One region of the Rhizobium sp. YAF28 genome, then DNA from elsewhere that is predicted to be linked to it. Evidence: predicted binding sites of a transcription regulator. Region 1 holds the regulator's gene; the other holds the start of a gene.

What was found. The regulator PhoB, encoded in region 1, activates phosphate uptake and scavenging genes when phosphate is short. The targets are predictions, from matches to a motif close to TGTCATNNANCTGTCAT.
Region 2: a site for PhoB is predicted at 2,414-2,430, ahead of AB4Z13_RS05080 (acid phosphatase). Genes of this name have one in related genera too.

Annotation. Positions count from the first base shown of each region.
Region 1 is NZ_JBFRCX010000004.1:326,916-331,315, reverse strand. It holds gene AB4Z13_RS11670 (GcrA family cell cycle regulator) at 1-189, shown strand, start outside; gene AB4Z13_RS11665 (pyrroline-5-carboxylate reductase) at 494-1,282, shown strand; gene phoB (phosphate regulon transcriptional regulator PhoB) at 1,479-2,162, opposite strand; gene phoU (phosphate signaling complex protein PhoU) at 2,294-3,007, opposite strand; gene pstB (phosphate ABC transporter ATP-binding protein PstB) at 3,052-3,867, opposite strand; gene pstA (phosphate ABC transporter permease PstA) at 3,882-4,400, opposite strand, start outside.
Region 2 is NZ_JBFRCX010000002.1:164,907-169,306, reverse strand. It holds gene AB4Z13_RS05085 (aldo/keto reductase) at 1-663, shown strand, start outside; gene AB4Z13_RS05080 (acid phosphatase) at 727-2,271, opposite strand; gene AB4Z13_RS05075 (cytochrome-c peroxidase) at 2,483-3,781, shown strand; gene AB4Z13_RS05070 (organic hydroperoxide resistance protein) at 3,839-4,261, opposite strand; gene AB4Z13_RS05065 (MarR family winged helix-turn-helix transcriptional regulator) at 4,390-4,400, shown strand, end outside.

The DNA of each region.
Region 1 (4,400 bases):
ATTTCACGCCGCCTTGGCCTGACGGAACTGACGGAGCGCACCTGCAAGTGGCCGGTCGGCGATCCGCTGAAGGACGACTTCTACTTCTGCGGCTGCGACTCCCCGGATTCCTCGCCCTATTGCAACTATCACCAGCGCCTCGCCTACCAGCCGGTCAGCGAACGCCGCAAGGCTGTCCGGGTCGCCTGACCCGCGATCTTCCAACAGACGCAACGTACCATCACCCCTCCTCGCCTATGCGCGGAGGGGTGATTTTTTTAGCCGGCACAGGAGGACTGGAAAACCGCTCCTGACCACGACTATCTGCCGGAGGCCGATCTCTGCCGGTCGTTCACCATGCCTGACAATGCGAAGTTACGTGGCCAACACCACCGATGTGTTTCAGCCCCAGGCTGGCATGGAACGGTGGTCATGGCGCTGTAACGCGATTTTCTGATGCAGATGCGGTATTCTCGTGGAGTAGCACGGCGCAAACAGTCGGTCAGGGGTGCCAATGGAGATCGATCCAAAGCGGATGACAATGGGGTTCGTCGGGACGGGCACGATTACCGAGGCCGTCGTCACCGGATTGGGCAAGACAGCGTTTCGCGACACACCGATCGTGCTGTCACCGCGCAGCGCAAGCGTCGCCGCCCGCCTTGCGGCGGCAAACCGGAATGTGTCGATCGCTTTGGGGAACCAGGATGTTCTCGACCGATCCGATCTCGTATTTGTGGCGGTGAGGCCGCAAATTGCCGAGGAGGTCATCCGCTCGCTCCGATTTCGGCCGGGCCACCATGTCATCAGCTTCGTCGCGGCCACGCCAATGGATCAACTGCTGGCGTGGATCGATCAGCCAGTTCGCCTGAGCCTGGCAATTCCACTTCCGTTCATCGCAGATCTTCAGGGCGCGACTGCGATCTACCCGCCCGACGAGGTTTCCCACGCCCTCTTTTCGGCGCTCGGAACGGCGATCCAGGTTGAAAACAGACCTGAGTTCGAACTTCTCGCGGTGGCGAGCTGCCTGATGGCCACCTATTTCGGCATCCTGGACGCGACGTCGACCTGGCTGCAGAGCCAAGGGCTTTCGAGAACGGCTGGCGACGCCTACCTCCGTCAATTGTTTTCCGGCCTCGCCCATGCTGCCCGTTCGAAACCTGTCGCGAGTTTTGATGAACTCATCGGCGAGCATTCGACCAAGGGCGGATTGAATGAACAGGTGCTCGAAGACTTTCGCGATTTCGGTGGCGCTGTGGCTCTGCAAAAGGCTCTTGATCGAGTTCTTGCACGCATTCGTCTGTAGAAAGCAAACCCTCTTGAAGTTCGCTTTCGGCGCCTAGTGTCGGCTTCCAGAAGAAGCTGTGCTTCGCCGAGACAGGTCGCTTCAAGCTCGACGGACAGGGCGGGCCTACCCATCGCTGTTTCTTCAGAAGGACACCAGATAAGCAAACGGGCCGCCCGGCAAGCGAGCGACCCGTCTGGACCTCCGATCACTCGGATCAGGCTTCCATGGAATATCCCGCGCCGCGGACGGTGCGGATGACATCCTGCATGTTGGAGAAGTTCAGCGCCTTACGCAGGCGCCCGACATGGACGTCGACGGTACGTTCGTCCACGTAGATATCGTGGCCCCAGACGCCATCCAGAAGCTGCGAGCGGGAGAAGACCCTGCCCGGCGACGACATCAGGAATTCGAGCAGGCGGAATTCGGTCGGGCCGAGGCGCACTTCGCGGCTCTTGCGATGAACGCGATGGGTTTCGCGATCGAGCTCGATATCACCACACTTCAGAACGGTGGAGAGAACCTCCGGACGGGCGCGTCGCAGCATCGCCTTGACGCGGGCAACGAGTTCCGGCGTGGAGAAGGGCTTGACGACATAGTCGTCCGCGCCGGTCGAGAGACCGCGAACGCGTTCGCTCTCTTCGCCGCGTGCCGTCAGCATGATGATCGGCAGGCGCTCGGTCTCCGGCCGCATGCGCAGCCGGCGGCAGAGTTCGATGCCGGAAACGCCCGGCAGCATCCAGTCAAGGATGAGCAGGTCCGGCGTGCGCTCCTGAAGCCGGATTTCGGCCTCGTCGCCACGGAGGATCGTATCCACCTCGAAACCTTCAGCCTCGAGGTTGTAGCGGAGAAGCACACTCAGCGCCTCTTCATCTTCAACAACTGCAACTCTTGGGATCATGCGTGTCAGTCTCCTAATGCATGATCCTTAAACCGGGGGTGATTTAAGCAACGGACCATGCAGAAACTTGGAATTGGCTGCGACCTTTGCGCGCCCCAGCGCAGGGCGCGCACGCAATTGGCAGGTCCGGATTACTCCGTCACCGCACCGACGGTATTGGAGCTGTCGTCCTTCGGACGCTCACCCTCCGGCTGGGCGCCGGTTGCCATGTAATAGATCGTCTCAGCGATGTTGGTCGCATGGTCGCCGATGCGCTCGATGTTCTTGGCGCAGAAGAGAAGATGCGTGCAGCTCGTGATGTTGCGCGGATCTTCCATCATGTAGGTGAGGAGTTCGCGGAACAGCGAGGTGTACATCGCGTCGATCTCGTCGTCGCGCTCGCGGATGGACTTGGCCTTGTCCGCAGAACGCGTCGTATAGACGTCGAGCACTTCCTTGAGCTGGACGAGCGCCAGTTCGGAGAGATGCTCGAGACCGCGGGCGAGCTTGCGCGGAACGCCGGTGCTCTGGACGGCGATGACGCGCTTTGCGGTGTTCTTGCCGAGGTCGCCGACACGCTCGAGGTCGGCGGCGATGCGGATCGAACCCATGATCTCGCGAAGGTCGGAGGCCATCGGCTGGCGACGGGCGATCGTGACGATCGCCTTGTCGTTGATTTCGCGTTCCGCGTGATCAAGGATCACGTCGTCGGAAATGACCTTCTGGGCGAGCGCAGTGTCGCCGTTGACCAGCGCACGGACGGCCTCGCCGACCATCTGTTCGGCAAGACCACCCATCTCGGAAATGCGCCGGGACAGGAATTTCAGATCGTCATCGTAAGCGGAAAAAATATGTGTCGATGCCATGGGGCTTTGTCCTCGAAAATCGGGAAGGCTTCACATCGCCAAAATCAGCCGAACCGGCCCATGATATAGTCCTGGGTGCGCGGATCGTCGGGATTGGTGAACATCTTGTCGGTGTCGTTTTCCTCGACCAGGTTGCCGAGGTGGAACATGGCCGTACGCTGTGATACGCGCGCGGCCTGCTGCATGGAATGCGTCACGATGACGATGGTGTAGTTTTCACGCAGCTCATGGATCAGCTCTTCGACCTTGGCAGTCGCGATCGGGTCGAGCGCCGAGCAGGGCTCGTCCATCAGGATGACTTCCGGGCTGACGGCAACGGCGCGTGCGATGCACAGACGCTGCTGCTGACCGCCGGAAAGGCCGGTGCCGGATTCATGCACGCGATCCTTGACCTCATTCCAGAGGCCGGCGCGCTGCAGGCTCGTCTCGACGATCTGGTCCAGGTCGGCCTTGGATTTGGCGAGGCCGTGGATGCGCGGTCCGTAGGAGACGTTTTCATAGATTGTTTTCGGGAACGGATTCGGCTTCTGGAACACCATGCCGACACGGGCGCGGAGTTCGACGACGTCGATGTCAGGATCGTAGATATCGTCGCTGTCGAGCGTGATCTTGCCGGTGACGCGGCAGCCATCGATCGTGTCGTTCATGCGGTTCAGCGACCGCAGGAAGGTGGACTTGCCGCAGCCCGACGGGCCGATCAGGGCGGTCACGGTGTTTTCGCGGACGTTCAGATTGACATCGAAAAGCGCGCGCTTCTCGCCGTAATAAACGGAGACATCCTGTCCGATCATCTTATACGGGACGTTGCTCATTTTCTGGTCCAGCGCCTTCTCAACTGCAGCTTCCGTCAACATGTTCATGATCTCTACTCCGTTTACCAGCGGCGCTCAAAGCGACGACGCAAGAGGATAGCTCCCATGTTCATGACGATCAGGAACAGGAGCAGGACGATAATGGCACCCGAGGTTCTTTCCACGAATGCGCGCTCGGCTTCGTTGGCCCACATGTAGACCTGAACCGGAAGCGCCGTGGAGGGATCGAGTGGACTGCTCGGCGCCTGGGCGACGAAGGCGACCATGCCGATCAGCAGCAGCGGCGCAGTTTCGCCGAGTGCGTGGGCAAGGCCGATGATCGTGCCGGTCAGGATGCCGGGCATTGCAAGCGGCAGCACGTGGTGAAACACCATCTGCATCTTCGAGGCGCCGAGGCCGAGGGCAGCCGCGCGGATCGACGGCGGCACGGCACGGAGCGCTGCACGCGTGGCGATGATGATCGTCGGCAGCGTCATCAGCGTCAGCACCAGGCCGCCGACCAGCGGTGCCGAACGCGGCAGGCCGGCGAAGTTGATGAAGACCGACAGGCCGAGCAGACCGTAGACGATCGACGGGACGGC
Region 2 (4,400 bases), on a different contig from region 1:
GAAGGGTCTCTACGGCGGCTCGGCGTCGACCATATCGATCTCTACTATCTCCACCGTGTCGATCCCGATACGCCGATTGAAGAGACCGTGGGCGCGATGAAGGAACTCGTCGAAGCCGGCAAGGTCAGACATATCGGTCTGTCGGAAGCCCGCGCTGACACAATCCGCCGGGCACATGCCGTGCATCCCATTACCGCCGTTCAAAGCGAATATTCGCCCTGGTCACGCGATCCGGAAGGCGGCGTGTTGCAGACGCTTCGTGAACTCGGGATTGGGCTCGTGGCCTATTCGCCGCTCGGACGCGGCTTCCTGTCCGGCGCGATCAAGTCCGTCGATGAACTCACGCCCGATGACTACAGGCGGACCTCGCCGTGGTTCATGGGTGAAAATTTCAAGCGCAATCTCGAGCTCGTCGCCCTGTTCGAAGAGATTGCGCGCCGCAAGGGCGCAACACCGGCGCAACTGGCTCTCGCCTGGGTGATGGTTCAGGGCGAAAATATCGTGCCCATTCCCGGCACCCGCCGCCGCGCGCGACTGGACGAGAATCTTGGAGCGGCTGGCGTTGATCTTACACCACAGGATCTCGAGGAAATCGCCAGGGCCCTGCCCCGCGCCGTCGGAGATCGCTACGGCGAAATCGGCATGCGGGCGCTCAACGGATAAACATCCGGAAGTCGAAGTCTTCTCCCCAACCTGTGGGGAGAAGACATAGCGTTGTCGCGACGATCAGCGCGACAGATCAAGCGCTGCCGTCAGGTTGCCCATCGGCGCCTCGCTGTTCAGCGCCAACGCCTTATCGCGGGCGAGCAGGCCCGGCAGCACCGGCAGGTCGTAACGGGCGGTGATCAGGCGCAGGATCGAAGTCGTATCATACTGGGTGTGATCGACCATGCCGCCCTTGGCGTAGGGCGAGATGATGAAGGCCGGTATGCGGTTGCCCGGGCCCCAGCGGTCGGCCTTCGGCGGAGCGACGTGATCCCAGAAACCGCCGTTTTCGTCATAGGTGACGATGACCAGCATGTGCTCCCATTGCGGGCTCTTTTCGAGATGCGAGACCAGATCGGCGAGGTGCTGGTCGCCGCTCGAAACATCGGCGTAACCGCCATGTTCGTTGAGGTTGCCCTGCGGCTTGTAGAAGGAAACGGCCGGCAGCTTGCCGTCGTCGATATCCTTGATAAAGGCTTCGCCGCCTAGGCCGCCGTCCTTCAGGTGCTCGGCGCGGGCGGCCGTGCCCGGCGCATAGTTGGCGAAGTAGTTGAAGGGCTGGTGGTGGAACTGGAAGTTGGGCACCGGCGTGGCATTCTTGCCATCGAGTGCTGCCTGCCAAGCGCCGCTATACCATGCCCAGGTGACGCCCTTCAGCGACAGCAGGTCGCCGATGGTAATCTCGTGCTGCGGTGGCAGGGTGTTCGGCTGCGAGGGATCGGCATAGGCTGCATCGCCGTCCTTGGCCGGGGCGTTGGCGCTCGGCTGATAAGGCGGCTGCATGGTGTTGACCGCGTAGAAATCCGGTGTGAGGTTGCCGTCGGAGACGAATTTCGGAGCACCTTCGAGGGCGGATTTCGGTCCGTTGTCGGCAACGGTCAGCGAAATGCCGTCGGCATCGACCTTGGCGATCGTCGGCTTGGCCGGGCTCTTGTCGGCATCCGTATAATAGGGCGCGCAGGCGCAGATCAGCTGGAAGTGGTTGAAGAAAGAGCCGCCGAAACCGCCCTGGAAGAAATTGTCGGCAAGGACGTATTTCTTGGCGACCTGCCACATGGGCAGGATCGAGCCGTCATAATGGCCCATGACGAGGCCACCGGAATCGGCCCAGGCGACGAACTTATCGTTCTTGCCGCCGTCGATCTGCATCTGCTCCTGATAAAAACGATGCCAGAGGTCGCGGGTGATGACGTTTGTCGTCTGGGCAAAACCCTTGGGATCGTCGATCGAGAAGACGGCGTTGGCGAGGTGAGCGGACTGGGCCTCGGTGATGGCGGGCGTGACACCCTTGGCGGTCAGGCCGCCCCAGGAAGGCGGCAGTTCGGCGAGCGGCGCGCCGTCGCGATCAAGCTGCCGTGCCTGGCTTTCGCTTGCATTGGCAAGGCCGTTGGCGCCCGGAAAGCTGCCATAGAGGTTATCGAAACTGCGGTTTTCAGCGTAGATGACGACGATATTCTGGATCTTGTCCATACCGGCGGGTGCTGCATAGGCGGCCGCGGCTGATACCAGCGGCAGCATGGCCGAGCCGGCCAGCGAAAGATTGCGGAGGAGATTCAGTCTGGTCATGGCGGGATACCTCATGGCTAAGGGGGCGTGGCTAGAGGGGCGCCGGGCGGACGTGGAATGGCCAAGCGCAGGCGAGACGCTATTCCCGCCATCTATCAACTTTGTGACATCGGACGGGTTGCGGCTGCGGCCGGTACGCGCGCGTCATCAATCTGTTGCAGTCAGGTTCGATCATGAGGGCCCACAATGTTAACCCATTGGAATCCCTGACATGGCGACGAAGATTATCTGGCTCCTCCGGTCTGGCTTGGCGCTCGGTTTGGCAGCGACAGCGCTCGATTTTGCCATTCTGCCCCTGCGGCAAAGCAGCGCGGCCGTTGCCGGCGGTGTGCATCCCGGCCCCATGTCACGGGCGCAAGCCTATGTCCGCGCCGAAGCGCTGACGGAACTCGGCCGCAAGATGTTCTCCGACACGTCGCTTTCCGCCTCCGGCGTGCAGGCCTGCGCCTCCTGCCACGATCCGCATCACGGCTTCGCCCCGTCTTCCGCGACGCCGATCGAAATGGGCGGGCCGGATATGGACCAGCCGGGACTGCGCGCCGTGCCAACCTTGCGCTACCTGCAGGCGATACCCTCGTTCACAGAGCATTTCTACGATTCCGAAGACGAAGGCGACGAGAGCGTCGACAACGGGCCAACAGGTGGCCTGACCTGGGACGGGCGCGTGGACCACGGTTACGATCAGGCGAAGATCCCCCTGCTTTCGCCTTTCGAAATGGGCAACAAGGATGAGGCCCAGGTCGTCGCCTCGCTCGGCAAGGCGGTCTATGCGGAGGATTTCCGGGAGATTTTCGGCCAGGACATATTCGGTAATGCCAAGGATGCTTTCCAGGGTGCGGTCGAGGCTCTCAGCACCTTCGAGCAGAGCGGCGCGGATTTCTACCCCTACACCAGCCGCTATGACGCCTTCCTTGCCGGCAAGGGGACACTGACTGCGCAGGAGATGCATGGGCGTGAACTCTTCGAGGATCCGGCCAAGGGAAACTGTTCGAGCTGTCATTTGAGCGAGCCCGCCAACGACGGCGAGCCGCCGCAATTTTCCGACTTCGGCTTCCTCGGGCTGGCGGTGCCGCGCAACATGGCGATCCCCGCCAACAGCGACCCTGATTATCACGATCTCGGCCTCTGCGGCCCTCAGCGTGCCGACTTCAGGAACCGGCCGGACTATTGCGGCTTGTTCCGCACGCCGACGTTGCGCAATGTGGCGCTGAAGAAGAGCTTCTTCCACAATGGCTACTTCCATTCGCTGCGTGACGTCGTCTCCTTCTACGCTACGCGCGACAGCGATCCCGGCCGCTGGTATCCGAAGAATGCCGATGGCACGATCCGCAAATATGACGATGTTCCGCAGGTCTATTGGGACAATCTCAATCAGGACCCGCCCTTCGGCCGCAAGCCCGGCGACCCGCCGGCGCTGACGGAATCGGAAATCGACGACATCGTCGCCTTCTTGGGCACGCTGACAGATGCGGACCAACTGCCCGGCCCGACGCAGCAGGCGGCGCATTAATTCAAAAGAAAAGGCCGGAGCAATGCCCCGGCCTTTATTCATTGGTGCTGCAAGTAATCAGGCAACCGTGACCGGAACTTCGGTCGAGGTACGCATGGCGTGGCTGTAAGGGCAGACGATGTGGGCCGCCGCAGCGAGCTTTTCAGCGGTTTCGCGGTCGACGCCCGGGATGTTGACGGTCAGGGCTACTTCGATACCGAAGCCGCCGCCATCCTCACGCGGGCCGATGCCGACGGTTGCGGAGACAGTGGTTTCCTCGGGAATCTTGACCTTTTCCTTGCCGGCCACAAATTTCAAAGCACCGAGGAAGCAGGCCGAATAACCGGCCGCAAAGAGCTGTTCGGGATTGGTGCCCGTTGCGCCGTCGCCGCCGAGTTCCTTCGGCACGGTCAGCGTGACGTCGAGAACACCGTTTTCGGAAACGGCTCGGCCTGCGCGGCCACCGGTGGCGGAAGCTTTGGTCGTATAGAGAATAGGCATAACAATCTCCTGTGGTTGGCCCCGTTCGTTCGGGTTGAGTTTTTAATAACGCCCAATTAAATTGTACGCAAGTGAATTTTGCAAATTGCATTCGGAATTTGAAAAGAGGACAATGAAGACCTCTAGGGATGGCAGAGAT